Linked DNA regions of Chroogloeocystis siderophila 5.2 s.c.1. The protein of the gene in region 2 binds, or shares a complex with, the protein of the main gene of each other region. Links are inferred from orthologs where the notes say so. Each region holds a gene or a part of one and is shown on either strand. Other genes may lie near its edges.

The links.
Region 1: the proteins of NIES1031_RS14780 (region 2) and sufU are in contact, whole or in part, in a solved structure (PDB 5XT5), measured with the Bacillus subtilis proteins. The link is inferred for Chroogloeocystis siderophila 5.2 s.c.1 from one-to-one orthologs.

The regions. Positions count from the first base shown.
Region 1 is NZ_MRCC01000013.1:17,606-33,489, reverse strand. The notes cover bases 4,857-7,723. They hold sufU (Fe-S cluster assembly sulfur transfer protein SufU), read right to left. Parts: upstream 6,595-7,723; coding sequence 6,118-6,594; downstream 4,857-6,117. Other genes in these bases: NIES1031_RS15795 (biotin--[acetyl-CoA-carboxylase] ligase), read right to left, coding at 6,637-7,380; NIES1031_RS15805 (Ycf51 family protein), read right to left, coding at 5,363-5,881; NIES1031_RS15810 (iron-containing alcohol dehydrogenase family protein), read right to left, coding at 4,857-5,340. Outside these bases: NIES1031_RS15830 (glycosyltransferase family 2 protein), read right to left, coding at 1-932; NIES1031_RS15825 (C40 family peptidase), read right to left, coding at 968-1,729; NIES1031_RS15820 (serine hydrolase), read left to right, coding at 1,894-2,823; NIES1031_RS15815 (aspartate aminotransferase), read right to left, coding at 2,879-4,138; more of NIES1031_RS15810, read right to left, coding at 4,135-4,856; NIES1031_RS15790 (urea amidolyase associated protein UAAP1), read left to right, coding at 7,914-8,645; NIES1031_RS15785 (urea amidolyase associated protein UAAP2), read left to right, coding at 8,764-9,405; uca (urea carboxylase), read left to right, coding at 9,680-13,276; NIES1031_RS15775 (iron ABC transporter substrate-binding protein), read right to left, coding at 13,358-14,428; NIES1031_RS15770 (DnaJ C-terminal domain-containing protein), read right to left, coding at 14,831-15,820. UniProt on the Bacillus subtilis protein: Part of the SUF-like system that mediates the biosynthesis of iron-sulfur (Fe-S) clusters. Acts as a sulfurtransferase and thus transfers sulfur from SufS to SufB.
Region 2 is NZ_MRCC01000011.1:177,947-193,862, forward strand. The notes cover bases 4,785-7,683. They hold NIES1031_RS14780 (SufS family cysteine desulfurase), read right to left. Parts: upstream 6,915-7,683; coding sequence 5,655-6,914; downstream 4,785-5,654. Other genes in these bases: NIES1031_RS23865 (hypothetical protein), read left to right, coding at 5,279-5,593; sufD (Fe-S cluster assembly protein SufD), read right to left, coding at 6,968-7,683. Also shown: NIES1031_RS14755 (hypothetical protein), read right to left, coding at 1-1,094; NIES1031_RS14760 (glycosyltransferase family 2 protein), read right to left, coding at 1,106-2,116; NIES1031_RS14765 (calcium-binding protein), read right to left, coding at 2,266-3,990; NIES1031_RS14775 (TspO/MBR family protein), read right to left, coding at 4,229-4,702; more of sufD, read right to left, coding at 7,684-8,350; Fe-S cluster assembly ATPase SufC, read right to left, coding at 8,347-9,138; Fe-S cluster assembly protein SufB, read right to left, coding at 9,196-10,632; iron-sulfur cluster biosynthesis transcriptional regulator SufR, read left to right, coding at 10,842-11,537; NIES1031_RS14805 (hypothetical protein), read left to right, coding at 11,626-11,880; NIES1031_RS14810 (HAD-IA family hydrolase), read right to left, coding at 12,100-12,747; NIES1031_RS14815 (NAD(P)/FAD-dependent oxidoreductase), read right to left, coding at 12,814-14,001; NIES1031_RS14820 (DUF655 domain-containing protein), read right to left, coding at 14,052-15,665; NIES1031_RS14825 (cysteine desulfurase family protein), read left to right, coding at 15,797-15,916. UniProt on the Bacillus subtilis protein: Type II cysteine desulfurase that acts as the initial step in the SUF-like Fe-S cluster assembly pathway.

The DNA.
Region 1 (15,884 bases), on a different replicon or contig from region 2:
AACAACTCTGCCAACAACCCAAAACAAAAAAGTTGCACCCCAGCGATAAATAACACAACCGCTAAAATCAACAGCGGACGATTGCCAATACTCTGCCCCAAACCCAACTTCAAAAACGTTAAGTACAAACCGATCACGGTTCCCAATAGCATTGAAGCCAGCCCAAACAAACCAAACACGTGCATCGGGCGCGTCAGGAACGTTTTCATAAACCAGATCGTTAACAAATCCATCAATACACGAAATGTACGCCACAAGCCATACTTACTCTTACCGAACCGCCGCGCATGGTGACGTACTCGTAATTCCGTAATTCGCGCCCCCTCAATAAAAGCCAACGCCGGAAGAAAGCGGTGTAACTCGCCATATAAATGCATGTCCTTGACAAGTTCCGCATTATATGCCTTGAGCGAACAACCATAGTCATGCAACTGCACCCCAGTCACCCGCCCAATCAACCAATTCGCAATCTTAGAAGGCAACAACCGTGTCAAAGCCGCATCCTGCCGTTTGTGACGCCAACCACTCACCAAGTCATAACCTTCCTCCAACTTAGCAAGTAGCAGCGGGATATCCGCCGGATCGTTTTGCAAGTCACCATCCAAAGTCACGATCGCCCGACCCGCAGCATAATTAAATCCCGCCGCCATCGCCGCCGTTTGTCCATAATTGCGCCGCAACAACACTGATCGCAAATCAGGACGAAGTAAAGCTTGCTGCTTCAACCACTCCGCCGAACCATCATGCGAACCATCATCGACACAAATAATTTCATAACTGTACTGCGACTGCTGCAAACTCGCAGCGATCGCCTCAATCAAATGCGGAAGACTTTCCACCTCGTTATAAACCGGCACCACCACTGAAACATCAGGGTAATCCACTGAAAACCCATTTTGCTCCACATTCCCCGCCACAACAATACTTTTCATTGTTCTATTGCCTACTCCTCTGCTCACGCCAGTTGCTACAACAGAGGGAACCTCACGGTCGGTTTGCTCAACGGAGGACACCTCCGCACGCAACCGACCTCCCGCACTGCACTACTGGCTCCCCTGGCTCCTGTATAACTCTCAACAACTCTTCCCGCACCCCTTAGCTGCTGATAATACGACCGACTCACCGCATCCCCTTGTTCCGATAACCGATCAATCCCAATGCCATTGCGCCCCATTTTCTCGCCAGAACTATGAATATAACAACCATCTCCTAAAAAAAGCCCGACATGAGTCGCCTTCTCAACCCCAAAAAACACCAAATCTCCTGGTATCATTTCCTCTACCGTAATTGCTAGTGCAAACGCCTCTTGCTGATACGCATCCCTAGGCAACCACACCCCAACAGAAGCAAACGCCGCCTGTATCAAACCCGAACAATCGTAATTAGGTCCTACACTACCACCCCAAAGGTAATAATTTGGCTGCTGCATCGCCGCCTGAGTAAACGCAATGACTTGCGGTATGAACGTTCTAATTTCTGCTTCTGCCACAAGCTGAGCTTGATACGCCTGCGTTGCAACTTGCAATTTCCCAACATCTGAGCGCAACAGCCAGCCAGGATAATCGTCTTCACACAAACACACCGCGATCGCTGCATCTTCTTGCGACACTACCCGTAAATTTCGCCCTTTAGCTGCCTGCGTTGCCAAGCGATCGCATTTAGGAGAATCATAAATATTCAAATGCGTTTGACACACATATTCAATTATTTGTAACTCTTTTACGGTCATTGTCATTTTTGTTGCTTTCTGACCCAATTCCTATAATCTAATAATTTAATTCACCATCAATCAATATAATTAGGACATTATCCTTATTGATGACATTGTACGGGCAATGCCTTGCCTTATTGATGACATTGTACGGGCAAGCCATTGCCTTGCCCCTTTAACCTATGACTTTCTTCTTACAAGACGAACAACTTAAAAACCAAGGCGATCGCATTCTACAAGCAACCTGGGCAAAATTTCCGCAATTGCCTCAAGATTCTTTGGCTTTGACATGGATTGTCTACGACTCTCCGGTTCCGGTAAACACTGGCGGGGCTTTAAGTCCTAATGCCTTTTGGAATTACCAAGTACGAGGATTCAGTTATCGTGGTGATGAACGAATTTATCCAGCAAGCGTCGTCAAGTTATTCTATCTCGTCGCTATCCACGAATGGTTAGAAAATGGTCTGGTGCAGACGTCGGGTGAATTAGAGCGCGCAATCCGCGATATGATGGTCGACTCGAGTAACGATGCCACAAGTTTAGTTGTCGATGTTTTGAGTGGAACGACAAGCGGTCCCGAATTGCCACCAGGACCATTTGAGACGTGGAAATCGCAGCGTAATATCGTTAACCGCTACTTTCAGTCGTTGGGCTGGGAAGAAATCGAAAAGATTAATGTCAATCAAAAAACTTGGTGTGAAGGTCCCTATGGGCGCGAACGAATGTACTTAGGCGAGATGATGCAAAATCGCAATATGCTGACAACGAATGCGACGGCGCGGTTGTTGCACAGTATTGTTGGGGGTGTGGCGGTATCGAGTGAGCGATCGCAGGCGATGATGAGTTTACTGCAACGCGATTTGAACTTAGCGACGGATGTGGAAGAAAATCAAGTGACGGGTTTTTTGGGTGCAGGTTTGCCGGATAATGCACAGTTGTGGTCTAAAGCGGGGTGGACATCTCAGGTGCGTAATGATGCGGCTTATATTGAAATTCCTGGTCAGCAACCTTTTCTTTTGGTGGTGTTTGTTGAGGGTAGGGCGCACTGTCAGAATCAGCAGCTTTTGCCGTTCGTTTCGCAGCAGGTTGTGCGAGAGGTTGGAGATTTGTAAATAACCACAGAGGCACAGAGAACGCAGAGGATAAAAATTAAGAGAGAACTTAATCCTACCCTGACCCCTTCGCTAATCCTACCCTGACCTCTGCTCCCTGAACCGGTAGGTCTGCGGCGCGTCCCCTGACCTCTTTGCTATAGCCAATTCCTGCTTGTTTGAAGCGATTCAGCACTTCTTGGAGGCGATCGCATTCTGCTATTAAGCTAATCCGCACGTAGCCTTCACCCGCAGCGCCAAAGGCGTTTCCTGGGGTGACGACAACTCCGGTTTGCTGTAAGACATCAAGCGCGAAGTTTGTCGAAGTTGTGTCTTTAGGACAAGGTACCCATAGGTACATAGTGGCTTTGGTTTTGGGAATATCCCAGCCGAGTTCAGCTAATCCTTTAATCAGGAAATCGCGGCGTTGTTGATAGCGTTGTTGGACTTCTTGTAAGTAGACGTCGGGGAGTTGAAGTGCGGTTTCGGCGGCAGTTTGCAGGGCGGCGAAGATTCCGTAGTCTAAGTTTGTTTTGAGCGTGCGTAACCCTTGAATGATGTGGCGATTTCCGACAACAAAGCCAACGCGCCAGCCTGCCATGTTGTAGGTTTTAGAAAGTGTATGAAATTCAACGCCGATTTCTTTCGCACCAGGAATTTCGAGTAAACTGGTGGGTTGATAACCATCAAAGGCAAGTTCGGCGTAGCATAAATCGTGGACTAATAAAATTTCGTATTTGCGCGCGAAGGCGACAATTTCGGTAAAAAATTCTCTGGGTGCAGTCGCACCAGTAGGGTTACTCGGATAGTTGAAGTATAAAATTTTGGCTTTTTGGGCAACAGCTTCGGGAATTTTTGATAAATCAATTAACCAATCGTTTTCGGGTGACAAATTTAAGCTATAAACTTCACCACCCGCGATGACTGGGGCGCGAAAATGTGCGGGATACGCAGGAGAAGGCACTAAAACAACATCACCAGGGTTAATATAGGCGATCGCTAAATGTCCTAATCCTTCTTTGGAACCGAGTAATGGTAATGCTTCGCTATCAGGATCGAGTTTCACTGCATAACGACGATGATACCAATCGGTAATTGCCCGTCGGAAACTTGCGGTTCCTTCAAAGGGAGGATAACCGTGATTTTTTGAGTTTTGTAAGGCGGCGATCGCGGCTTCTACGACAGGTTGCGGTGTCGCACCATCGGGGTTTCCCATTCCCAAATCTATTAAATCCAGCCCTTGTTCCCGCGCTTTGGCTTTGAGTTCGTCTAAGCGGGCAAACACATACGGGGGTAATTTTTGGATGCGATCGGCTGGAATCCAATTCAAACTCATTCAGTTACCTCATCGGGAATCATCCTTACAGAAGGATTGAGGGAATTACTCATCGGTGCTGTTGTCGAAACCATCGCCGCCATAAGTTGTTCGGGTGCAACTTTAAAGGGTAATCGGTGAATGTCTGACTGCGGATTGCAGGCTATTTCAACACACCTTTGCAGGTCTTCTATTGTAATACTTCCCATACCCAAATCATTCAACGTTTTTGGCAATCCAATTTCGTCATAAAATTTGAGCAGCTGTTGCCGTGCGGTAGCCGCGAGTTGATTGCCTTGCAGCATTTCTTCTAGCCGCAGTTGTACCAAAATCCCATAGGCAACTTTTTCACCATGAATGCTGTGGTCGGAGAGACCCCGCCGTACAACGACGGGGCTTCCTTCGACTTCGTGAATATGTAGATGCGTCAACCCATTATGTACCGCGTGGGCGGCGACAGTCCGACATTGTGCGCCACCAAGTCCCCCAATGACGCCAGCAAGTAATATGGTTGCATCGACAACTTCACGCCATGCCGCGCTTCCTGGTGCTTGCAGTGCGGCGACAGATTTTTGAAACAGAATATCGCGTAAGACTCGCGCTTGTTGTACAGCGGCGATAGTTAGAGTATCTTCAGAAGCGGCGCTACTAACCGAAGCTTCGTACCACTTTGCTAGCGCATCGCCAATTCCAGCAACTAAGGTACGCTGGGGTGCTGTCTGAATCAAGTCATAATCGAGTAGTACCAAATCGGGACACCGCGATAAACTGACATCGTAGAGAAAGCCGCCTTGATCGGTGTAAATATTAGAAAGTGCTGTCCAAGCAGCACACGTCGCTGCTGATGTCGGAATTGTCACAACAGGTAAGTTGCATTGATGTGCGAGTAGTTTTGCAGTATCGAGGGCTTTACCACCTCCTGTACCAACGATCAAATCGGCTTGATGCGCGGCTACTGCTTGTTTAAGCATTACTAAACTTGCTTCACTCGAATCACAACCATAATCAGCCGTTGCAGCTTGTAATTGCTGCTGTTCTAATACAGGTTGCAGTAGCGGTAAGGTGACAGCCAGCGTGCGATCGCCGCCAACTATGAGCGGACGCTTGCCGAGTTTGGCGATTTCTTCTCCTGATTGCGACAAAATTTGCGACCCGCGTAACACTCGTGCGGGGGCAACAGCAAGCGTGAGGACGTTAGTAGCAGTTTGTGTCGTTTGATTCATCGATGCTTAGTTTATCCGAAAATTATGCTGAAGATTTTGGTAATTTTGCGAATTTATCAGAAAAAATTTCAATTTGGATTTGTTCGTCTTCTCGATTACGCAGCGATCGCCTAACATCTCCTAAGTACAACGGTTGAGAAACGCCAAGTTTAGGATGAATGACGGTTCGCGCGCGGATATTTAGTTGATCTTGTTCGCGACCGAGGCGACCATAGGAATATAAGTCGTTAGCTGCTTGCCGTAGCGTTGCTTCTAATTCTGTTTCAGTGATTGTTGGCGGTATCGAAATGACGGCTTGCGTTGCCCCATTGTCGTAAACGACGGAATACCGTACCGCACCAGGAACTACCGTGCGCACAATTGGAACTAAACTCAACGCAAATAAACCGCCTGTGAGTACCGCCATGAAGCCTGTAACTCCCACCAATTGAAACCGAACGCCCCATTTAAAGATAAAGCCTGCGATCGCTAAGATCGCGACAACCAGTGTCGTGATACCCGCCCATTGCGTAAGTTGAAAAAATTCAGCTGTTGTGAGCATGACATTGATGAAGTGTAATACAAGGCAGTTAGCTATATTAAGTGGGTGAAAATCAACGTACCTAAAAAGGGTTGGTCATTGTAACTGGTAATTGGTAAGAATATTGCTCAACTTCCCATTACCGATTACCCGATGTCAACACGTGTGATATTTAATTATGTCCATCTACTTGGTAATTAGCTGTAAGCTAGATCCTGCGGATGAAGAAGATGTTTAAAGGTCAAACGTATCATATTTTACGTGTCTTCGTTACTGACAAATCCAGCACTAGCAGTATTATGAGTTGATTCCAAGGCAGCTTTTAACGTATACCAGGTGAGGTTTGCGCATTTAATTCGTACAGGAAACTGCGATACGCCTTGCATCACATTAAGTTTGCGGAGTTCTTTAGGAAACTCATCTTCGCCTTTCATCATCTTTTGAAAACGCTGCACCATCGATAATGCTTCAGTAACTTGCTTACCACGCAATGCATCTGCCATTAAGTCGGCTGATGCCATCGCGATCGCACATCCTTCGCCTTCAAATTTCACATCTTCAATTGTGTCACCTGCATCATTTAGCTGTACGGTGAGTTCAATCATGTCGCCGCAGGAAGGATTATGTCCGCGTTGCTGGCGATGCACCGGATGCGTTTTACCTTTGTGTCGGGGTTTTTTATAGTGTTCTAAAATGACCTGTTGATACAGATCGCGCACATTACTCAATGCCATAATTGCTGTACTAAAACGTTATTGATCGTTATTTTGATCCTATCAGTCAGTAACCGAACTGACCGTCTTGTCTTTCCACCACACAACTCGTCCTGACACCAAAGCCTTAACTTCTGCTTGTAGCTGCAATAACAAGCGACCACTCGTATCAATTCCAACAGCTTGACCAGACAATTGCTCGCCTGCCAATTCTATCGTCACGGGACGACCATAGAGAAAATCGCGATCGCGCAACTGTGAAATTAAGGCTGCGATTCCATCGCGTTGACAAATGTCACTAACTTGCAGTAAATAGTGTCGCAATCTTTCTAACAGTGCTAATTCCTCTGGCACACTTTCCGAAACTTGATATAAACTGACGGCGCTATTGACTAAATCAGGATCTAAACCAGCTTGAGTGAAATCAGCACAGCGGTTGAGTCCAATGCCAACAACGACACGAGTATGAGATCCGCGACTCGCAGCTTCACACAAAATTCCTGCTAACTTGCGCTCTTCAATCAATACATCATTCGACCACTTCAGCCACAGCTTTGAAGACAAATCAGGAAGTAAATCTTCCACAGCATAAATCACTGCTAAACCTGCGGCTAAACTCAGTCCTGGTAATTGCGAACTATGTAGACGATCAAGAACAAAACTAGCTGTCAATACCCCAGGGGGGGCATACCAAGTTCGCCCATGTTGACCGCGCCCTGCCGTTTGCTGCCGCGTGAACACAACTTCCCCGTGATGCAAACTATCTGCTTGCATAGCCCAAGTATTTGTACTAGAGCAACTTTCCACCCAATGCAACCACGAGGGTAAACAACTTGAACCAAAGCCAGCGCTCGAAAATGGATCTAAAGGCACGTTGTATACAGAATATAGCAGAGGTCAGGGGTTAGGGATAAAAGTTAGAGTAACGGTTCTGAGTTTCTATGATTGGAACACGATAGAGGCTCAGAATCATTCTTCTCATTGCCGGTGAAGTATTACCTTGCCACTGTTTTCACTCTAATCTATGCTATATCCCTGGGAGGGGGATTGCATTTTTGGCAATATTGAGTATTATAGTAAAAAATACTTGACACAAAAATTCAAATAGTAATTAAACAGGAATGTGCTTCTAGGGTTCCGATTCGGTAAATTAACAACCGAGTGGCTGGTCCAAGAGAAGCAGCCAGCTTGAGATTCTGAGTGCCGGATACGAGTTGGTCACACGGCGGGAAAAAAGCCCGGGAGAGCCACACAGGATTGAAGTGTTGGTGACTCCTGGGCTTTGCCATTTGAGAATGTCAAATTTCTAACATCTCATCTAACCGTAACAGGAGACTTTCATGGTGCAAACATCTGTTCTACCATCAGCAGCGATAGAACCCAGCCTGATTTTACTCGATGAAAAACTGCCTGGTGGCGCGTACTGGCATAATGTCATCAAGCGGGGAAATACCCTACGTGTGACTGACTTGGAAGGTTCGCAAGGTGTTTCGCTCATTTGCTACAACGCGGACAATCCAATTGAGCGACTGAATGTTGCTGATACTGCCAAAATTCAGTTCAATGCCTTTTTGAAAAAGGGCATGGTGATCTACTCTGACATGGGACGGATTCTGTTTTCCATTACAGAAGATACCTCTGGATATCACGATTTGATCTGCGGATGTAGCAATGCTGCTAGCAACGCGGCAAAATACGGCGAAAGCGATTACAACAACTCGCGGAACAACTTCCTCAAAGCATTGGGTAAACGTGGCTTAACGCGCAAAGATCTGATGCCCAATATTAATCTATTCAGTCGTGTAGCAGTGCATCCCAACGGCGATCTAGAATACATCACCGGCTGTGAGAAACCTGGTAGTTTTGTTGACCTGCGGGCGGAGATGAATGTGTTAGTTGTCATTTCTAACTGTCCGCACGTGTTGCATCCTGATACTGTTTACAAGCCCAAGCCGATTCAGCTGACAGTTTGGCGATCGCCTGCGCCGGCACCCGACGATTTATGTCGCACTGCGAACGAAGAAGCGATTCGCGGTTTTATCAACACTGATGCGCTGTTCGCTCAGATGTAGTTATAGCAGAGGTCAGGAGTCAGGAATCAGAGGTCAGAATTAAAATTGATCTTCCATCGTGTCCTAATTGACTATTGCGATATCAGGATAGTTCACAGCTTTTTAGAGGAGAAAAACAATGGTTGCCACACTACCAACCGAACTAGATCCATCCACAGCGATTTATGATGAGGTCTTGCCTGCGCGTCAACCTTGGTCGCGGGTGATCAAAAAAGGGCAAATTTTGCGCATTATTGACCTACAAGCAAATCAAGCGGTTGATACGCTATTTTACAATGCGCATGACCCTTCCGAGCGATACAGCGCACCCGACACAGTTGTTCGCCAAGGTAATATTTTCATCACTACCGGCACACAACTCATTTCCAACGAAGGAAACGTGATGATGACTGTCATCTATGATGATTGTGGCAAGCACGATACGCTGGGTGGTGCATGCAGCATGGAAAGCAACTCGGTGCGTTATGGGTTGCACAAGAAGCATCTTCATGCCTGTGTCGAAAATTACTTGCTAGAACTCAGTAAGTATGAAATGAACAAACGCGACTTGGTGAGCAATGTAAATTTCTACATGAACGTTCCCGTGAGTGAAGACGGTACACTAGAAATCGTTGACGGCATTTCGGAAGCAGGCAAAAGAGTCGATCTGCGTGCGGAAATGGATGTGATGGTGTTAATTTCTAACTGTCCGCAAATTAATAATCCTTGTAATGCTTATAATCCAACACCGATTCGATTGATTGTGTGGGACGCAGCGTAAGCGAATCGTAAGTTAGATTCATAGCGAGCTACAGTTGTATCAGTATCAACCTCAAAATTCTGAATTTGCCCCCAACCCCCCAATATTGAGGAGCTTCTAGACTCCTCAAAGTCCCCACAAATGGAGAACCACTGCGGTGCGGGCGTATCCCCCGTTGAAGCAAATAGCGTGGATTTAGAAGGCTAGTTAATAGCGTAGGGAGTGGGAAATACCCTGCTCCCTAATTTTGTTAAATGTGGTTTTTGGCACTCATTCAGCGGTTAGTGGAATGTTCATGTTCAATAAAGTTTTGATTGCCAATCGCGGTGAAATTGCTTGTCGCGTAATTCGGACACTTGATCGCTTAGGGATTGCTTCAGTTGCGGTTTATTCACAAGCAGATGCGCACGCACCGCACGTTTCTATGGCAACTGAAGCGGCGTGTATTGGGGCTGCACCGGTTGCAGAAAGCTATCTTCGGTACGATCGCATTCTCGAAGTCGCAGAACAAACTGGCGCGCAGGCAATTCACCCAGGCTATGGCTTTTTGAGTGAGAACATCGAATTTGCCCAAGCGTGCATCGCCGCCGGAATTGTCTTTATTGGTCCGACGCCCGAACAGATTCGCTGCTTTGGATTAAAGCATACGGCGCGCGAGTTAGCCGAACAAAATCAAGTACCGTTAGTGCCAGGAACTGGGTTATTAGAGAGTCTAACAGACGCACAACACGCCGCCGCCGCGATCGCCTATCCGGTAATGCTCAAAAGTACCGCAGGTGGTGGGGGAATTGGAATGCAAGTGTGTGCTAATGATACCGAATTAGCAGATGCTTTTGAGAAAGTGCAGCGCTTGAGCCAAGCAAACTTTAAGCAAAGCGGTGTCTTTTTAGAAAAATACATTCAAACCGCACGCCATATCGAAGTGCAAATCTTTGGTGATGGTTGTGGTCGAGTGATTGCCCTTGGAGAACGCGACTGTTCGACGCAGCGTCGCAATCAGAAAGTCATTGAAGAAACTCCAGCCCCAGGAATCAGTGACGCGCTACGGCAGCAATTGTATGACTGTGCGGTGCGCTTGGGACAAGCTGTGAATTATCAATCGGCGGGAACTGTTGAATTTGTCTTCGATGTTGCAACGCAACAATTTTACTTTCTGGAAGTAAACACGCGCCTACAGGTAGAACACGGTGTCACCGAAATGGTGAGCGGAATTGACTTAGTAGAGTGGATGGTGCGACTTGCCGCAGGTGATGCGACGTTTTTAGAAAATTATACTTATCAACCTCAAGGTCATTCGATTCAAGTCCGAATTTATGCCGAAGATCCGCACAAGAATTTTCAGCCGAGTTCGGGGTTACTGAGCGCGGTTCGCTTTCCCCAAAACCTCCGCTGTGACGCTTGGATTGAAACCGGAACCGAAGTCACGCCGTTTTACGACCCGCTGCTTGCAAAACTTATTATTCATGAAGAAGACCGCGCAGGTGCGATCGCTCAACTGCAAACGGTGCTGAATGAATCAGAAATCGCGGGAATAGAAACGAATCTCGACTATTTACGCCAGGTCATTGCGAGTCCGGCGTTTATGGAGGGAAGTGTTAGCACGCGCTATCTCAACACATTTTCATATCAGCCGCGCACGATTGATGTTCTAGATGGTGGCACTTACACAACGATTCAAGATTACCCAGGACGCATTGGCTATTGGAACATTGGCGTACCGCCATCAGGACCACTGGATCATCTAGCATTTCGGTTAGGAAACCGAATTTTGGGCAATGCTGAATCAGCACCTGGGTTGGAATGTACCGTTATGGGTCCAACGTTGCGCTTCCATTGCGATACTGTTATTTGCTTAACGGGTGCAACGATGAAAGCCACGCTGGATGGCGAACCCGTACCATTTTGGACCGCGATTTCTGTGAGTGCAGGCAGTACACTGAAATTGAAAACAATTCAGGGACATGGCTATCGCACTTATGTTGCGGTTCAACACGGATTTGATGTACCCGAATACTTGGGCAGCAAAGCAACGTTTACTCTAGGTCAATTCGGCGGACACGCGGGACGCACACTGCGTGCGGGAGATGTTTTGCGATTAGAACAAGGGAAACCTAACGCGATCGCATCGTTACCCAGTGAATTAATTCCTGAATATACAAATGCGTGGGAAATTGGCGTTCTTTATGGTCCGCACGGCGCGCCCGATTTCTTCACCGCAGAAGACATTGAAATGTTTTTTGCCACTCGGTGGACAATTCATCACAACTCGGCGCGCACAGGAATTCGTCTGATTGGTCCTAAACCGCGTTGGGCGCGGACTGACGGTGGTGAGGCGGGGTTGCATCCATCGAATATTCACGACAACGCTTATGCGATCGGCACGATTGATTTTACAGGTGATATGCCGATTATCTTGGCACACGATGGTCCGAGTCTGGGTGGATTTGTTTGTCCAGCAACGATCGTCCAATCGGAACTTTGGAAAATTGGACAACTCAAACCAGGAGACACGGTGCGCTTTTATCGTCTAACTGCGGCTGAGGCGCGACAGCGCGAATTAGAGCAAGATCGTCAAATTGCCACATTGGCGATCGCCGCAACGCCAACCCAATTAACTGATGTCACCAATTCGCTTTCACCGATTTTAGACGAGATTCCTCCGTCACCAACGCAAATCGCTGTCACCTATCGCCAAGCGGGTGATAAATATTTACTCATCGAATATGGTCCACTCGTCCTCGATCTCAATCTGCGCTTTCGAGTACACGCGCTGATGGAGTGGCTCACAGCAAATTACTTAGAGGGAATAATCGATCTCACTCCAGGAATTCGCTCGCTACAAGTGCATTACGATAGCCGAGTTCTCCCCGTTCAAGAACTGCTCGATGTGCTTGCTATTGCAGAGTCGCAACTCCCACCAGTTGATGATATGGAAGTTTCAACGCGGGTGGTACATCTGCCACTTTCGTGGGATGACGAATCGACGCAACTTGCGATTCAGAAATATATGCAGTCAGTACGTGCGGATGCGCCTTGGTGTCCGAGTAATATTGAATTCATTCGCCGAATTAATGGGTTAGAAAGCATTGAGCAAGTACGCGAAATTGTCTTCAACGCCAGCTACTTAGTGATGGGTTTGGGAGATGTCTACTTGGGCGCACCGGTTGCCACACCGCTTGATCCGCGTCATCGTCTAGTAACAACTAAATATAATCCTGCACGCACTTGGACGCCGGAAAATGCAGTCGGGATTGGCGGTGCGTATATGTGTATTTATGGTATGGAAGGTCCAGGCGGCTATCAGTTTGTGGGGCGCACTGTTCCTGTGTGGAATCGCTACAAACAAACTGAGGATTTTTCGCAACCTTGGCTGCTGCGCTTTTTCGACCAAATTCGCTTTTTCCCCGTGTCGCCAGCAGAATTGCTGCGCTACCGCGAAGATGTGATTCAGGGTAAGGTGAAGCTGAAGATTGAGGAAGAAACTTTTAGTCTCAGGCAGTATTGCGAGTTTTTGCAGGCGAATGCGTCGAGTATTGCTGCTTTTAAAGCTAAACAACAGGCGGCATTTGCTGCGGAACGCGATCGCTGGGTTGCGGCGGGAGAATTCACCCGTCAAGAAAGTCTCCAACAATCCGACGAGTCACCTACCCCAGAAATCGTGCTTCCTGACGATTTGGAAGCGATCGTTGCACACGTTTCGGCAAATGTCTGGCAAGTACTTGTTAAAGTTGGCGATCGCGTTGCGTCTGGCGATCGCCTCGTTATCTTAGAAGCAATGAAAATGGAAATTGCGGTGCTTGCAGATAGTAGCGGTACAATTACCGACGTATTCTGTCAACCAGGACAAACAGTCACAGTTGGACAAATTTTGGCAGCAATCCAACTTGATTGAGATTCCCTTACTTCTATAGTTAGTCAGGAGTTAGTCAGGTCAGCAGATAAGGTGACCCAAAACTCTATGAAAATCCGATGGTTACAAGACTTGCGTTTGCTGCAACAGCTGCAATGTTCCTTCCAAGTCTCTCAAGTCACTCAGATTTATTTCCGGAGTTTGACTTTCAATCTGGCTAAGGGGTCTCAAATCGCCTTCTGGTGTGACTCCGGAGGCGAGAGGATACTCTCTTGTTTCGGTCGCAAAGTAATTCTGGGCATCAGTACTCAACAAGTATTCTACAAACCGCTGAGCAATGTTAGGATGTCTTGCTGAGTTGAGAATGGCAACACCGGCAACGTTAACTAATGAACCAACGTCGTTTGTAAAATGGTGTTCTACTGGAACTTGCGGATTTTCTCGCTTGATTCGTTCCAAGTAGTAGTGGTTGACAAAGCCTACGCCTACTTCTCCACGAGTCAAACCTTCTAAAATAGAAGTGTTATTTGGGAAAACTCTAGGGTTGTTAGCACGAATACCTTCTAGCCATTTTCTAGCTTGGTCTTCTCCCTGAGAAACACGTAAAGCTGTAACGAAAGCTTGAAATGAGCCATTAGTGGGTGCCCACCCAATTCTATCTCTCCAAGTCGGCTCGGTGAAACCAAAGATTGATTGTGGTAGTTCTGCCGCTTGTACCAAATTGGTGTTGTAATCAACTGTCCGGACTCTACCTGTGATGCCAATCCATTGACCTTCGGGCGAACGATAACGGCTATCTACTTGACTTAACAGGTTTTCTGGTAGTTGTGTGGTTCTTCCTTCTTGTTGTAGCGCACCTAGTGCCCCTGCGTCTTGTCCAAAGAAAATATCGGCTGGACTATTGTTACCTTCTTCGAGAATCGTTGCCGCAAGTTCTGCTGTGTCTCCGTAACGAACTTGGACATTAGCGTTGGTTTCTTGTCTAAATCGGTCAATCATTGGACCAATTAATTGTTCGTTACGCCCTGAGTAGATCACTAACTCGTTTTCTAATGCTGCTGGAGAAGCAGGTGTCGCTGGTGATGCAGCAGGCGATGTTGTTGTGGTAGTTGTCTGGTTATCAGCGCAGGCGATTGCAATGCTTCCACTCGCACTTGCTAATCCTACTAAATAGACAAACTTACGACGTCTCATTATTGCCCCTCGCTTTTAATCTTGCAACTTCTTCTTAATTATTCAATAAATTTGTCCAAAACTATTGCCAAAAATAATGACAAAAAGATGACAAAACTACTAGTGTTTAACGATAAGTTTTCTAAATTTAAATACAAGTGAGTGCAAACACTGTGTATCAATTTGCTAATCAACTATTGACAATGAGTACACTTAATACTTTCTTTAGTTAATTAGGAGTATTTTGCATTAATGGTCAAGTCAGTAGCAAGCTACTATAGCTGTAGCTGTAGTAGTGACTCACTACGGAGAACGTAGTAAAGAACGCGATGCTCAAACTATTCAAGAGATATTTGGGTATCTCTCAAGCTGCGTAAAAGATATAAAAAAGTCATCTTTGACTTATTAAAGGTCAATCTCTAATTACACTGGCAAATCATCACGGGGGTTGTAAGTTTCAATTTGATGTAGTTTTTCGTAGAGTTCCCGTTCTTCGGAACTCAAATTCTTGGGAACGACAATTTGAATTTCGACTAATTGATCGCCGCGTTTACCTTGTTCGTCAGGGTAGCCTTTATTTGCCAAACGCAATCTCTGACCTGATTTGACGCCTGGGGGGATGTTCATTTTCACCCAACCATCTAAAGTCGGGACTTCTACAGGAATTCCCAACGCCGCTTCACTCGGAGTAATGGGTACTTGAATCGCCACATCGTAACCTTCGAGCTTAAAAAATGGGTGGGGAGACACAGTAATTTTCAGATACAAGTCACCACCACCAAGACCTTGCTCGCGCAGGCGGATTGTTTGACCTGTTATCATTCCCGAAGGCATATCAATTTCCAGCGATCGCCCATCTTCCAAACGAATACGCTCAATTCCACCTTGATACGCTTTTTCTAGAGGTAAAGTGAGCTTTGCTTCCACATCGCGACGACTCGAACGCGAAGAAATCGTGTAAGCAGTTCGCGTTGTTCCAGGGCGAAAAGGATCGCGCGGCGGGCTACTTGACGATGGTGGCGGAGTATTTTTGCCGTTTCTTTCTTTACGACGTCCTAAAACTTGGTCAATGAAGGTATTAAAGTCAGAAAACTGATCGTAATCAACATCGCCTGTACCGCCACGGCGATTATCACTCCACGATTTGGCGCGCGCTGTTTGCTTTCCCCAAAATCCTTTTTTCCAGTGACTACTGTATTCATCATATTGCGCCCGCTTTGCTTGGTCAGAAAGAATTTCGTAAGCTTCGTTGATATCTTTAAATTTTTCCTCGGCTTCTTTATTTCCTGGATTTAAGTCAGGATGGTATTGTCGCGCTAACCGTCGGAAAACCTTCTTTATCTCCTCATTAGTTGCGTCTTTAGGGACTCCTAAAATTTCGTAATAGTTCCGAAAGTTTTGCACGTTTTGCATAGTTTAGCGATTAGCTATCAGCCCTCAGCCATTAGCTTTCAAAGTTGTCTGTTCAAACTAGTTT
Region 2 (15,916 bases):
ATAATTAATTGATTGTTGCGAAATAGTTTGAAAACGCCACCTTTATTTAAGGCTAAATACAATACTGTATTTTCGCGTCGCTCAATCAAAATCTTTGCTTCTTTTAACCATAAACGCCCTTGAGGAGGTGTGGTGAGTGTAGGACGCTGTGGCACAAAATCACGCCATGCTAGTAAATAATTCCAAGTATGATGTCCAATAATATGATCGTCAGCATAGCAAGGTGCTAATCCTTTAGCGAGTCCCTCAAGGAAGCGATCGCTAATTTGTAATGCTTCTGGCATCCAGCGCCCAATTAACTCAAATCCGTGCGGAAAGAAGTTATAAGTGTTACGACTGGCGTACTCACCACCATAGGAACCATCAGGATGCACAAAATGGGCTGCTAGCTTGACGGCTTTGATCAGTGCTTCTTTTAGCTTGGCATCGGGTTGGAGTTGATAAATTCTGGCTAAGCAGGAAATTGTCATTGTGTTGTAGCCAGGATCGCAGCCTTCGTATTCCTGAAACCACCCTTCAGAACTTTGCCAAGATAAAACGAGTTCTAGACGTTGCGCGATCGCCCTTTGCCATCGGGATGTTTGCAATAAATGAGAAAGTAGTAATAGACATAATGTAATTAAGGCTTGATGGTTGCTGAGTCGCCCGCTTTCTTGGTGGCTGGCTAACCAATCTGCCCGTTGGGAGAAAAACTGTAGAATTGCTGAATTATTTAGCCTGAACAGCACATAACTATCAATACACGCAAGTAACGAAAAAGCCGCTGCCCCACTCGCGCGTTCGTAAGGAAAGTAATCATCACACGAACCATCTTTGTGCGCGCTTCTCGCAGCATAAATAATACCTGCTTCTACCCAATCGCGCAGCACTGGTTGACGGTAAAAAGGGTTGTCAGGTAGATCAGTATCGTAAGCAAGCGCGAGTGGTAAAACAAATTCCTGTGCCATCCCGCTAGGAAAATCAATAATTTTATAATGCCAAAAGTTACGATCAAAGCAGCCATAGGTAGGGCTATGCGGATTGCGATCTAGTAGTGTCAAAATTTTAGGAATGTTTGCTAAAGCACTACGGGCAAATAAATTGCGGTGAGACATAAACTTAGATTTTAAAGTTCAAGGTGAACATTGCTTCCTTGCTTGACAGGTGAGACATCTTTGACAGTTCGCTTTACTGCATCTGTGTCTACCCGCCGCATTCGTAATTGCACCTCTTCGATTAGACGGCGATTTGCTGCCATTAAATCAGCAACTAAACCAAACATCCACAATTGAAAGCCAATTAAAATTAAAATTGCAGCCAGAATTAAACTTGGTACGCGCGTGCGTGTAGTAGTTTCAAAAAAGAAGAAAAATAACCAACGGAATCCTAATAATACCCCAATACTAAACGGCAAGGTGCCTAAGAACAGAAAGAAGCGTAGCGGTTTGTAGATAATGAAAATGCGCAGGATAGTAAAAAGCGATCGCACAACGTATCTTGGCGTACTTTTAACTAATCGCGACGGGCGCATCACTGGGTTAGTGTGAATTGGTACCGATGCGATCGCGATTCCTTTTTGCCCCGCTTGAATAATTGTTTCTAGAGTGTAAGTGTAGTTATTGAATACATTGAGTTGTAATGCAGCTTCGCGGCTAAATGCCCGAAAACCACTCGGCGCATCAGGAATTTTAGTATTACTCGCGATTCTCACAACCCAACTACCTAATTTTTGCAACAGTTTTTTTGATAGCGAAAATTGCTTGGTTTTCCAAATCGGTCTAGCGCCAACGACAATTTCGGCTTGGTGTAATAAAATTGGTTGGATGAGCGTAGGAATATCCTCAGCGCAGTATTGATTATCTGCATCGGTATTAACGATAATATCCGCCCCAGCCTTAAGACTTGCTTCCAACCCTGCCATAAACGCCTTGGCTAAACCTTGGTTTATTGGAAAACGAACAATGTGATCGACACCGTAGGCTTTGGCGACTTCAACTGTGCGATCGCGACTGCCATCATCAATTACCAACCATTCAATACAATCAATTCCAGGTAGCGATCGCGGTAATTTGGCTAGCGTTGTTCCTAAAGTATGTTCCTCGTTATAACAAGGAATTTGAATAATTAGTTTCATCATTGTCGATGGCGTGCAGCTTTCCTTGAGTAAAGGCGCATAAAACGACTGCACCTACTCGCAGAACTCGGATGGAGCTAAATTGTATAGCAAGCTCCACCTAATGAGTCCTAGAGTTAATAACAATTCAAGGAAATACTTCCTGAGTGAGTTTAGGAAATTGTCTGCGTGATATCAGCGTCTACCAGTAGCGTCGCTGCACCAGATGTGTAGCAATCGTACAAAATCCCATTAAGAGTAGTTGTACCGCCACTCAACCATCTTTGTCTTGTAGAAGTTACCGCATCACCAGCATTACCGTTAACGATGAGTTGATTTGTTGTATTTGATAAATCCAACAAGTCTAAACGAGTCAGTTTTAAGCTGTTATTACCAGTACCTGTCAAGTCAATTATCTCGATACCTTGAATTCTGTTATTTGGTAAAGTTGTTAAGTCAACAAAAACGCCACTACCATCGACAGCTAACGTGTCTGTACTACCACCACCATCAAGGCGTTTAAAGCTAAGAGTATCATTGCCTGCACCCCCGTAAAGCTCGTCGATACCCTTACCACCAATTAATCTATCATTACCTTGTTTGCTAGTAAGGATATCGTTACCCTCACCACCAATCAAAGTATCATTACCTGCTAGTCCTATGAGTGTGTCGTTACCTGCTTTTCCATCAAGGACGTTGTTAAGGCTGTTACCGGTAAGCGTATTGTTGACACTGTTACCATTGCCTATTGTTGCATCATGCGTCAGAACTAGGTTTTCAAAGTTATTGAACAGCGTGTAATCATAGGAAGCGTAGACAGTATCTATGCCCGCGTTTGCCTCCTCCGTAATACCTACTGTAATCACAACATCATACGGTACTCCGTTAAAAGGGTCGTAGGCTGTAACAATTTCTCGACCAACAAAATAAGTATCGTCGCCAACACCTCCTACATTACCACTCTGTAAAGCACCAGATAATGTATCGTTACCACTACCACCATACGCAACGCAACCAATAGCAGGGTATAAAACATCATCACCACTACCCCCATACAAAGTGTCTTCATCTTGAGAGTAGTAGTTACCATTAAACAATCGACTATAACTAGATGAGTAAAGAGTGTCGTTGCCATCACCGCCATATAGAATATCTTCTCCAAGGGACGTTGGGATATCATTACCAACGTTGATAATGTCGTTGCCCCCACCACCGATTAGAGTATTGCTATTAGAGTTACCTGTAATAGTGTTGTTCAGATTGTTACCTATTGCTGTAGTGGCGCGATTCCCGCGTAAGATTAAGTTTTCTACGTTTGCGGTTAATTGGTAGTTGGTATAGGCAATAACGGTATCTATTCCTGCATTAGCTGCTTCAATAATTTCATCATCAAATTGATCGCCTACGATATATGTATCGTAACCATCGCCACCATACAGAAAATCTGAAGTGGAATCACCTAGGTAATAGTTGTATTCCACATATGTAGTGCCAGCATTGAGCGTGTCATTTCCATCACCACCATACAAAATATCGCTACCATCATTGCCACCTAAACCATCATTTCCAACTCCACCATACATAACGTCATTACCATCACCACCACTCAAACCATCGTTGCCTATTCCTCCATCAAGTGTGTCGTTGCCACGTGGTACAAAAATATCAGGGTTATCTTTCGCTTCGCCAAACAGATTATCGTTACCACTACCTCCTGCTAAATAGTCATCGCCTATTCCACCATTAAGCGTGTCATTCCCACCCAATCCTAAAAGACTATCATTGCCTGCAAACCCAAAGATTGAATCTGCAAACTGAGTACTAGTAAGTGTATCGTTAGCAGATGTGCCATTATATAGTTGCCATAACTTTTCTGCCTGAATGTTAAGTAGAAATATGGTTTAATCTTGACAAAAATTTCCTATTGTCTATCTACAACTTCTGTAGAGAAGTAGAAGCTATTGATGTTAAGCTAAAGGGATTTTTGCCTCAAAGTTGATACTTTGAGATTAAGGTGTTAGGGACTATTTAAAATATAAACTTTCTGTAATGAAAATGATAAATTATGAGCTAAATTAAAGATTTAGCAAAAAACGGGCGAAATTTAAATTATTTGAAGGTATGTAGCAGAAAAAGCTAAACATCCGCAGGATTGAGCCGCATCATTGCCCAGGTTGTATAAGTACCAATCGGACTCCAAAGGAGATAAGGTACCAGTAAAAGTGCTGCCCAACCAGAAATTGGCAATACAGTGAAAGTTAATAAAAAACCGATAATTGCACCAGTACCACCAATAATTGCGCCCACCTTGAGGCTGCGTGTTTTAAACATTACTGGAGTGTACGCAATCGTAACTATTTCTAGTAATAAATAGAAGCCCATTAGTAACCAAGTAAAGTTTGTACCTGGATTGCTTTCCCAAACAATGTATGCTGACCAAGCACCGCAAATAAAAATAATTGTCCAAATAATGGGAATTAATGGCTCAAATGTCAACCAGCCAGGACGACGCAAGCGTCTAAACCACTGGCGATCGCCTCGCGTTATCAAGTTCGCACCCAGCGCAACAAGGAAAGCAACAGCCCCAATTACCATCCAAGACCTAATCATGTGCTGCCCTCGCTCCTCTACGCTGCATCACTATTATCTAGCGATTGTGCCACCTGACGTACAGAATTATTTGTTAAGGCAGGTTGCGTTTACGTAGTACATTAGTATAAGACTTTTGACACCAGGACCGCCGAAAAATTAGCAGCTAAACAACCTGAGCTAGGTGTCAACCGAATTCTTTTTGGTAATGCTTTGCAAGTGTACCACCAATGACATCGAGTTTACGTAACATTTGTTTAAACACTTGTTTCACAGAGTTCTCGGTAATCCATAGCATTGCACTAATTTCAACCGTTTAATGCTAGTTCACTAAAAAGCACAGGAGAAGCTTTGGTGCGAAAGGTGCAAGATTTTGGCAAACAACTCATCGAAACATTTTTTACCGTAAAGCAAACAGCTATACAACTGAGTGCGAATACTTAGTTAGCATGGGTAGAGTGGGTAACTACTGACTCTACTCGGCGATCGCCCTGTTCAATTTCCGTATTTTCATAGTGTTGCTTTTTAATTTATCTATGGCATTCTGAGGTACAGAAATATTTTTTATAATGCAATCAAATTACTATATTTTTTTCGATGCAATCTTATATATTGTGTTACCAATCTATTCTTGAGCGAAGAATTAAATTTCTGGTATCATACTGGAGTGGAAAATTTAAGGATGCTATACCTTGGAAGTTAGTTAAACATCTAAGCTTTTCTGCATGGAAGCGAATAGCTGTTTATTTGGCACTAGACTACATTGTTCTCCCTGCTGATCCATTGCACAAATTGCTTCCTAACAGTGTATTTACAGATACATTATCTTCTGCTTTTACCGTTATTTTATCTATCGCAATTTATATTGTCCCTGAGTTGAAAGCTGTTGGCAAAAACAATATTCAAGGATAGGGGCTTAACCTTTTATTGTTCAATAGATTAGAATCGGGTGAGCATTACCCACCCAAATAAATTAACTAAAGATACTGCCAAAGAATTCAACCGCTTCTTGTAATGCGGTAATAAAAATATCAATTTCCGCACGCGTATTGTAAAAAGATAAGCTTGCGCGTGCGGTAGACTGGACACTGAGATGACGATGTAGCGGTTGAGTGCAATGATGTCCGGCTCGAATTGCCACACCAGCTTGGTCTAAAATAGTCGATAGATCGTGTGGGTGAACCTCACCCGCAGTAAATGCAGCGAGTGCCGCCCTACCTAAACCTGCTACTTTGGGTTTAGGACCATAAGTGTGAATTTCGGGAATTTGTCCGAGTTGTTCCCACAAGTAAGCTGTTAACTCAGCTTCGTACGCATAAATGTTTTCCATACCAATCGCACTTAGATAGTCTACTGCTGCACCCAGCGCGATCGCTTCGGCAATTGCTGGAGTTCCTGCTTCAAACTTATTTGGTAGATCTGCGTAAGTAGCATGGTCTAAAAAGACATCCGCAATCATTTCACCACCACCTAAAAATGGCGGCATTGAGCGGAGTAAATCTAGTTTCCCATAAAGGAATCCGATACCGGTCGGCGCGCACATTTTATGTCCAGAAGCAACGAGCCAATCGCAGTCGATCTGCTGCACGTCAATTGGCATATGCGGTATGCTTTGGCAAGCATCAATTAATACTTTGACACCGTGTTGATGCGCGATCGCTGTAATTTCTTTAACTGGATTGATACAGCCTAACGTATTGGAGACATGAACTGTCGCGACGAGTTTAGTTTTTTCACAGATCAGTGATTTGAAGTGTTCTAAATCAAATTCTTCGTCGGGTGTAAGTTCAACAAATTTAAGTACTGCGCCGCTGCGTTGTGCAAGTAATTGCCAAGGAATTAAGTTGCTGTGGTGTTCCATCACGGAGAGAATAATTTCGTCTCCTGGTTGTAGAGTGCTTCCCCAGCTATAGGCGACTAAGTTAATTGCTTCCGAGGCGTTACGCGTGAAGACAATTTCTTGGCGCGAGGCGGCGTTGACAAAAGCTGCGACTTTATCGCGGGCGGCTTCGTAAGCATCGGTGGCTTTCGCGCTGAGGGTATGTACTCCACGATGTACGTTGGAATTGTACTGCTCGTAGTATTCGCGGAGTGTGTTGAGGACGAGGAGTGGTTTTTGCGATGTCGCGGCGTTGTCTAGGTAAACTAGGGGCTTGCCGTTGACTTCTTGGTGGAGGATGGGAAAGTCGTTACGGACGCGGTCGGCGAGGGTTTTTTCTCTGGTGAGTGTCATGGTTGGAAGGAGGTGATGGAACCACAAAGGCACAAAGGGCACGAAGGATTTTGTTAGCGATTGATGGTTTTGGTTAGGGTTTGTTGCAGGGAGAAAACAGGGATTTGGTTGATGATTTCGGCGGCGAAGGCGTTGATGAGGAGGTTGCGGGCTTCGTTGGCGTTGAGTCCTCGGCTTTGCAGGTAGAAGACTTCTTCGTCATCGAGTTGACTCACGGTTGCGCCGTGGGCGCATTTAACGTTATCAGCGGTAATTTCGAGTTGGGGTTTGGTGTCTACTCTGGCTTTGGGTGAGAGGAGTAAATTGCGGTTGAGTTGGGCGGCGTCGGTTTGTTGTGCGGGTTTAGGTACGAATATTTTACCGTTGAAGACGGCATGGGCGCGATCGCCAACGATACATTTATGCAGTTGGTGACTTGTACCGTAGGGATGATTGAGTGCGAGGTTGCTGTGCGTATCGGTGAGTTGATTTCCAGTAATTTTAGTTAAACCGTTGAGCGTAGTTTGAGTTTGTTCGCCTGTTTGGAAAATGTCTAAGTTATGGCGTGACAGTCTTGCGCCTAAATTAATTGCGTTACAGGTGTAGCGGCTATCGCGTGCTTGGGCGATCGCAGTTTTACCAATATGAAATGCTTCTGGGCTATCGCGCTCGATTCTTGTATGGTTGACTTGCGCGTTTTCTTCGAGCCAAATTTCGGTTACAGCGTTGGTAAAGTAAACAGGTTCGCCAACTTCGGCTTCACTTTCTTCCGCTTCTAAATTTGTCATTTGATTGAAATAATCTTCAATTAGCGTGACGCTACTACCTGCTTCGGCGACGACAAGACAACGCGGTTGAGTAATGATGGGTGTGACACTTGCAGTCGAGATGAATAAAAGATGTATTGGTGTTTCTATAACAACATTTTTAGGTACCCATACGACAGCAACATCCGCGATCGCCGCTGTGTTGAGTGCGGTAAAAACTTCTTCTGTCCCTGGAATTTGCGCTAAGTAGTTTTCTAACCGCGAACGATACGCTGGTGGTAGGCGATCAAGGTTACTCGCGACAACGTCATCGGGTAGAACAACAGCTGATAACTCAGGTGCATAAATACCGTTGACAAATACTAAGCGACTGCGATCGGCTTCTGGTAACAGCAGCGGTTTAAATGCAGCTAAATCAGGTACTACCGACGGCGCTGCTTGAAACTTAACTTGCTTTAGCGGTGAAACATCTGTAAATCGCCACTCTTCATCGCGAGTTGTTGGGAATTTCGACTGATGAACAATTGCTGTGGCGCGATCGCGGATTGCTTGTAGCCAAGATTCTGATTCTTGAGTGGCGATTGCTTGTGTTTGAGCTTGGCTTAACAACTCACTTAAGATTCCCGTATCAACATTATTAGAAGACACAACGCCAACTTCATTCAGGTTAGGAGTGACTTGAATACTCATCTTGCTCCCACCTCAGATGCATTCTCTTCTAGCACCCAATCGTAGCCACGCGACTCTAATTTGAGTGCCAATTCTTTACCACCACTCATTACAACTCGACCACCTGCCATCACGTGTACAAAGTCTGGCACGATGTAATTGAGTAACCGCTGATAGTGGGTAATTAAGAGGATGGCATTATCGGGAGTTGCTAATTGATTTACCCCGTTCGCGACAATTTTGAGCGCGTCAATATCTAGTCCTGAGTCGGTTTCGTCCAAAATCGCCAGTTTGGGTTCAAGAAGTGCCATTTGGAGAATTTCGTTCCGCTTCTTCTCGCCACCCGAAAAACCTTCGTTGACACTACGGTCAAGAAAAGTTGCATTCATCTTAACAATGTCTAACTTTTCCTGTATCAATTCATCAAAATCAAAAGCGTCTAATTCTTCTAAACCCTGTGCTTTACGGCGCGAGTTGTAAGCAACCCGCAGAAAATCCAAGTTCGTCACCCCAGGAATTTCTAAAGGATATTGAAATGCCAGAAAGACACCACTTTGGGCGCGTTTTTCTGGTTCCATTTCTAACAAGTTTTTTCCCTGGAAGAACACTTCACCGCCAGTCACTTCGTATGCTGGATGTCCTGCTAACACTTTGGAAAATGTGCTTTTTCCAGAACCATTAGGTCCCATAATGGCATGGATTTCACCTGCTTTAATTTCCAGGTTGACACCTTTAAGAATTGGGTTTCCGTCAACTTCTGCTGTCAAATCCCGCACCGACAGCACAATTTCACTATTTTCTACAATCATGTTTCTTTCTTTAGCGTCATTTATTTTAGCAGGACAGGCAAGATGCCTATCCCCGCGTTAGCCTACACTACCTTCAAGCTTCAAACTCAACAAGCGATCTGCTTCTACCGCAAATTCCATCGGTAACTGATTGAAGACATCTTTACAGAAACCGCTGATCATCATCGAGACAGCATCTTCAGCCGAAATACCGCGCTGCGTAAAATAAAATAGCTGTTCTTCACCAATCTTAGAAGTAGAAGCTTCGTGTTCTACTTTTGCAGTGTTGTTTTGCACTTGAATGTAAGGGAAAGTATTTGCATGAGCATTATCCCCAATCAGCATTGAGTCGCACTGCGAATAATTTCTTGCGCCTTTCGCGTTCGGGCTGACTTTGACTAAACCACGATAGCTATTCGAGGAACGTCCCGCAGAAATTCCTTTAGAAACAATCGTGCTACGCGTATTTTTGCCGACGTGTACCATCTTTGTTCCCGTATCAGCTTGCTGCATATTATTAGTTAGTGCAACTGAGTAAAACTCGCCTACCGAGTTATCGCCGACTAATACACAGCTAGGATATTTCCAAGTAATTGCGGAACCTGTTTCAACTTGCGTCCAGGAAATCTTAGAGTTGACTCCTTGACACAAACCGCGCTTCGTTACGAAGTTGTAGATTCCACCCTTACCATTTTCATCTCCAGCGTACCAATTTTGTACAGTAGAGTATTTAATTTCTGCGTTGTCTAAGGCGACTAATTCGACGACTGCTGCGTGTAGTTGGTTCGTATCGTACATCGGCGCAGTACAGCCTTCGAGGTAAGAAACGTAGCTACCTTCTTCAGCAACGATCAGCGTTCGTTCAAATTGTCCCGTATCGCCACTATTAATGCGGAAGTAGGTCGATAGTTCCATTGGACATTTAATGTTTTTAGGAACGTAGACGAAGGAACCATCACTAAACACCGCACTGTTTAAGGCTGCAAAGTAGTTATCTGCAACAGGGACAACGCTACCAAGATATTTTTGAACGAGTTCAGGGTACTCGCGTAGCGCTTCGGAGATCGAACAGAAGATCACGCCTTCTTTCGCTAGCTTTTCTTTAAACGTTGTGGCGACTGAAACGCTATCAAAAATAGCATCGACTGCGACATTAGAAAGCCGCTTTTGTTCGGATAAGGGAATACCCAATTTCTCGAAAGTTTCTAAAAGTGCGGGATCGACTTCTTCAATGCTATTGAGCTTGGGTTTCTTTTTTGGTGCGGAGTAGTAAATAATATCTTGGTAGTCAATGGGCGGATACTTGACATTAGACCAAGTCGGTTCGGTCATTTTCTGCCACTGACGAAAAGCTTTGAGACGGAACTCTAGCATAAACTCTGGCTCTTCTTTCTTAGCAGAGATCAGCCGTATGACATCTTCATTCAGTCCACGCGGAATTGTATCTGCTTCAATGTCAGTGACGAATCCGTATTTGTAGGGCTGATTGACTAGGGTTTTGACAGTGGCACTCATGGTTGGTGTTCTCTCGTGTGCTGCAATAGAATCTCTTTAAAGCTCGAAGACGGGGTAAAATCTGCTTTTGACGTTTTTAACTTAACTGCTGTTACAATGAAATCAACTAAAACAACAACTATGTTGTTTAATATATCTCCATTTTACGCTACATTAACAACAGGTATGTTGTCAAAGTAAATTTTTCACCTAAAAACTTTGGTAAGAAGATGGCGATTACGCAGCAGCAGCCTTCCACAAAGCAGGACATTCTGCATTATCTACTTAAACAGGGTCAGGCAACAGCCCAAGAACTTGCTACGCAGTTAGAAGTCAGTCCCCAAGCAATTCGTCGTCATCTCAAAGATCTAGAAGCCGAGGATCTCATTCAATACTCAGCCGCACAAGTAGGAATGGGACGCCCGCAGCACATTTATCAACTAAGTTCCTTAGGACGCGATCGCCTACGTCGTCATTCAACTGATGCAGACAGTTACGGCGATTTTGCTGTTTCGCTACTCGATACTTTAGCGGAAACTGTAGGGCGCGAGCAGATGAGTTCGATTTTACGCAAACAGTGGGAACGCAAAGCAATTGAATATCATGATCGCTTAGGTCATGGTTCTTTAGAAGAACGCGTTGCCAAATTAGTCGAGTTTCGCAAAGCCGAAGGTTTCATGGCGGAATGGTATCCGGTTGACTCAGAGGATACTAGAGAAAAGGGCGATCGCTTTATCGTTACCGAGCATAACTGTGCTATTTCTAATGTTGCTGAGTCATTTCCTAGCGTATGCAGTCACGAACTCGAAATGTTCGCAGCCGTTTTACCAGACTGTATAGTTGAGCGCACGCATTGGATTATTAATGGCGAACATCGTTGTGGTTACTTGGTACAAGCGAAAAAGCCAACCAGCAAATCAAAGTGAGGTTTATATCAATCTTTCTACAATCAACTAAAGCGATATAAACTTTAATCTCTGCTATACAACTCGCAATTGAACTCTGACTTTTGCAATGAACGCACAACAGCCATCAATCCAATTTTTGACTTTAGAAGAATCAGCCAAGGTCGATGCCGCATTGCTATCTTCTTCAGAAAAATTTCTGACTAGATTAACGATTTCTTCTTGGAAGCTATTGAAGCATATTGCCCAAGATTACAACGTAGCAGTAGAAGACTTAACAACTCAGCAAATTATTGATTGGTTCGAGAAAGATGGAAAAGTGCGGCGAGAACAAGGTAATGAATCTGCATACCTCAAGTGGTAAACCATAACAGAGGTCAGATTTAAAAGCTACAAGATGTAACAGAAACCCCCGTGTAGAGATTTCTTCTGCATCACAAACTTTACAAGACATTGTTTCTAAGCTTCTATACTCTCCTCAATTGCTACGACCCACAGAGTTAGTGTGCGCTCATCACACTTTGTTTCAGTAGCCTCGACTTCAGTCGGAAGGCGTCTACAATGCATACAGCAAATCCAACGATCATTCCTTCCTATCAACAATAAATGCTCGCAGCCCAGCCGCAGTTGCACCGTGATAATCTTCTGTCCAACTATCACCAATGTGCCAAGCTAATTCAGGATCGCATTGATGCTTCGCTAAAGCTGTCATAAAAATTTCTTTATCAGGTTTCGCCGCGCCTGCTTCAGTAGAAATCGTAATTGACGCAAAAAACTGTTCTAACCCAAGTTCTGCTAAAACTAAATAGAGCCGAGAATCGAAATTTGATATTATTCCTAACTCAATTTCTCGCTGTTGCCATTGTTCTAACGCAGGAAAAACATCAGGATATACATACCAAGGCTCAGCCGTGGCAAAATATTGATACAACTCGGCAAAGAAAGCTGAAAAATCGGTAAATTGATTGAGAACACCGACTTGCTGAAACGTTTGCTGTGCAACTGATTTCCACCAATGAAATTCACAGCTAGCAATCTCATCAGGTTCCATTTCTGGAAAAACTGGTGGCGGTGCTGCTTGGAAACTTTGCAGAAAGGCTTGATTTAATGTTTTCGCTGAAATATAGATTCCAAATTTTTGTGCTACCTCGCCATAAACTTGACCGACGCTACCTTTGACGCCGAAAAGCGTACCAACTGCATCAAGAAAAATGATTTTTGGTTTTTGCATCATTTGTTGTTAGTTGTTAGCCTACGGCGATCTCTAATCATACTCTGCTAATCGTTACTATTGAAATTATTTAGCCAACTCGGTCAGCGGGCTAGTTATCCAATTAATTCCTACCTTAAGTTTGTGACCTAAAGTCGGCATACGATAAAGATATGCTAAGCGACGAGCGACATAAGCTAAAGGACCATCAAGCTGAATTCCTAATCCCGTAAACGTTGCATTGTCGGTTCCCAGCGTCATCATTTCGCCTAAATGTTGATAGCAAAAGGGAAGTAAAGGACGTTGTGTCAACGAAGCCCAAACGTTCCAACCCGCATAGTCAGCTTGTTGAAACGCTGCTTGCGCGGTTGCGGGGACTTGTTGTCCTTCTACATCGCGACAGTCAGCTAAGTCGCCCAAAGCAAAGATTTCGGGATGGTCGATAACTTGTAAAGTAGATGTTGTTGTTAGTTGACCGCGCTGATTTTGCTTGAGTGGAAGCGATCGCACTACAGGTGCAACGCGCGTCCCTACTGTCCAAATCACGATATCGACAGGAATCGTATCAACTTGATTTTTGTATTCGAGTGCGATCGCTTGTGGTTTAACTTCTTGGACGCTAGTTTCTAAATCTATCCAAACCCCTCGCGCCTCTAGTGCTTTATTCGCAGCGACTCGATTATGTTCTGGCGAGGTTCGCAAGATTTGATCTGTCATTTCAATTAATCGAATGCGCGCGCGGTTTTCTAGGCGATCTGCTAATTTGCACGCCAACTCAACACCGCAATAACCTCCTCCCACAATTGCTACACGGATTTTATCGACGGGAGATTCTTCTAACCGTCTTAGTCTAGCGTCCAAGCGATATGCATTCTCAATTGTTCGGAACGAAAAAGCATACGATGCTGCGCCAGGAACCATATCCAGCGGAGTTTCACCACCCAACGCCAAAACGAGGCGATCATAAGGAATGTCTGCACCTTCTTGCAGATGAACGCGTTGGTCATCAATATTAATTTCTGTAACACTTCCTTGATAAAAGCACACACCCGTGCCTGCTAAAATTTCTGAGAAGGGTGGTGCTATTTCCCAAGTTTGTAGTTCACCTGTGAGGAGTTCATAAAGTAGCGGTGAGAATAAGAAGCGATCGCTTTGATCGACAAGTACAATTTCTGGTTTTTGCGACTTCCAGGGTAGTTGTGACAATCTTAAGGCAGTGTAAAGACCACCAAAACCACCACCGAGGATACAAATTCGTGCAGGTTGCTGGGTCATAAGTTTAGTCAAGCATAAGCAGCAGGGCTTCTTTCAGGATAGCAAGCGAATTACCAAGTCACGTGATCGCTTAACTGAGTCACTAGCTTCTTGCCAATTCCTGATACGCGTTCCAAATCGGCGAGAGATGTAAAAGGTTTTTCTTGACGTGCGGTGATAATGCGCTGTGCTAGTTTTTCACCAACACCAGGTAACGCCATTAATTCTTCTAAGCTAGCTGTATTGAGATTAACTTTTGTGTCAACCACAGCAGTCGCGTGATGCGCGCACTGTTGCTGTTGTTCTTTAATTTTTCTTTGCACATGGACTGGTACACCCAATTGCGCCGTTGCATAAAGTCGCTCAAATTCTTGCACGTAATGCGCTGCAACGGTAGAGTTGTGTAAGATTAACAACGTTTCATCATTTTTTTCATTCGCTGCGGCTGACCAATTATGCGAACCTGTAATGATAATTCGTTTGTCTACAACACCAAACTTGTGATGTAACGAATCACCTTGCGAGAGTTGCAGTGTTCCAACAGTTGCGATCGCCTTTTGCCAAGGACGATTATTTTGTTCATACTGACAATTGTCGCTCAATGCTACTCCCATCATGTCTAGTGCTTCACTGTAGGTACGGAAAGCAAAACTTGGATCAATTAACGCTCGAATTTTGACACTTTGTTGGTGTGAATTCTCTAAAATATTCGCTAATCGTTGTTCAGAAAAAACGAATAAAGCTAAATCTACAGAACTTGTGGCTGTACTAAGTACTTGACCAATTAAACCATTAGTGCTGCGGTTCCAAGGAATAGTAGGCGATGTTGGCGAAAACTGTACAGAAATATACGTGTTACCAACTTGAACGTGCTGCGGCGATCGCAGCGGCTTTTTTAAACCAAATTGGCTATCGAGTTGACCACCAGGACCATCACCCCACATTAAATCAAATTCTTCAATAAATAGCTTGGCGAGTTCTGGGCTATCAATTTTCAAAAGATTATTCGCATTACCAATACTGCTAGGAAAACCAAAATCGCCATGAACATCACTTGTCGTAAAGTTTGCAGACGTTACAATTACAGTCCGTTGATCAACAACAACAAATTTGTGATGCATCAAGCCGCTACCTGCTGAACCATCCGCCGTATCGTCAATCCAAGGAACTCGTGCTTGGTTGAGTATGACTAAAGCATCACCTTGATTAATTTCATCAGGAGTCATTTTGCCATCTCGGTTGCGATCTACTAACGCCTGAAATTCTTGGTAGCGATCGCGATCGCGTTGTGGTAACTTCTCTACTTCTGCGGCGCTAAGGCTACTCCACGGACGGCTATAGTTATTTTCCAAAACAACTCTAACTTTTACCCCAGTATTGTGGCGTTCGACTAAAGCTTGCGCAATTTTAGGTAAACGTAGTTCTTGAATTGCAATGTCAATGGTAGATTGCGCCGCAGCGATCGCCGCAACGATTTTTTCCTCTAAATCATCGCCCTGTCGTTTTTGCTGGCGATAAGGTTCTTGATATTCTGCCGATTCTCTATGATTAAAATACACCTCAACGAAAGGATCTTGTGGTAGAAGTTTTGGTTTTTGTTGCGACTGTACTGAGCGACACGCGGTTAAACTCAGCGACAGTAGAATTAACAGGCGACTTACAGTAGCAGATAGTAGAACAGGCACGGAAGAATTTGGCAATCATGGCTGTATCGATTTTTCCCATCAAAGATGTGCGATCGCACAACCACTCAAGCGATATCCTGAAAGAAGCAACCTCAGCTAGCCAGTCGCTGAACGATTGAGAGCTTGACACTATGCAAATTTATCTAGATTACAGTGCGACAACACCACCACGCCCTGAAGCGATTGCCGTCATGCAGGCAGTTTTGACACAATATTGGGGTAATCCCTCTAGCCTACATGAGTGGGGTGGA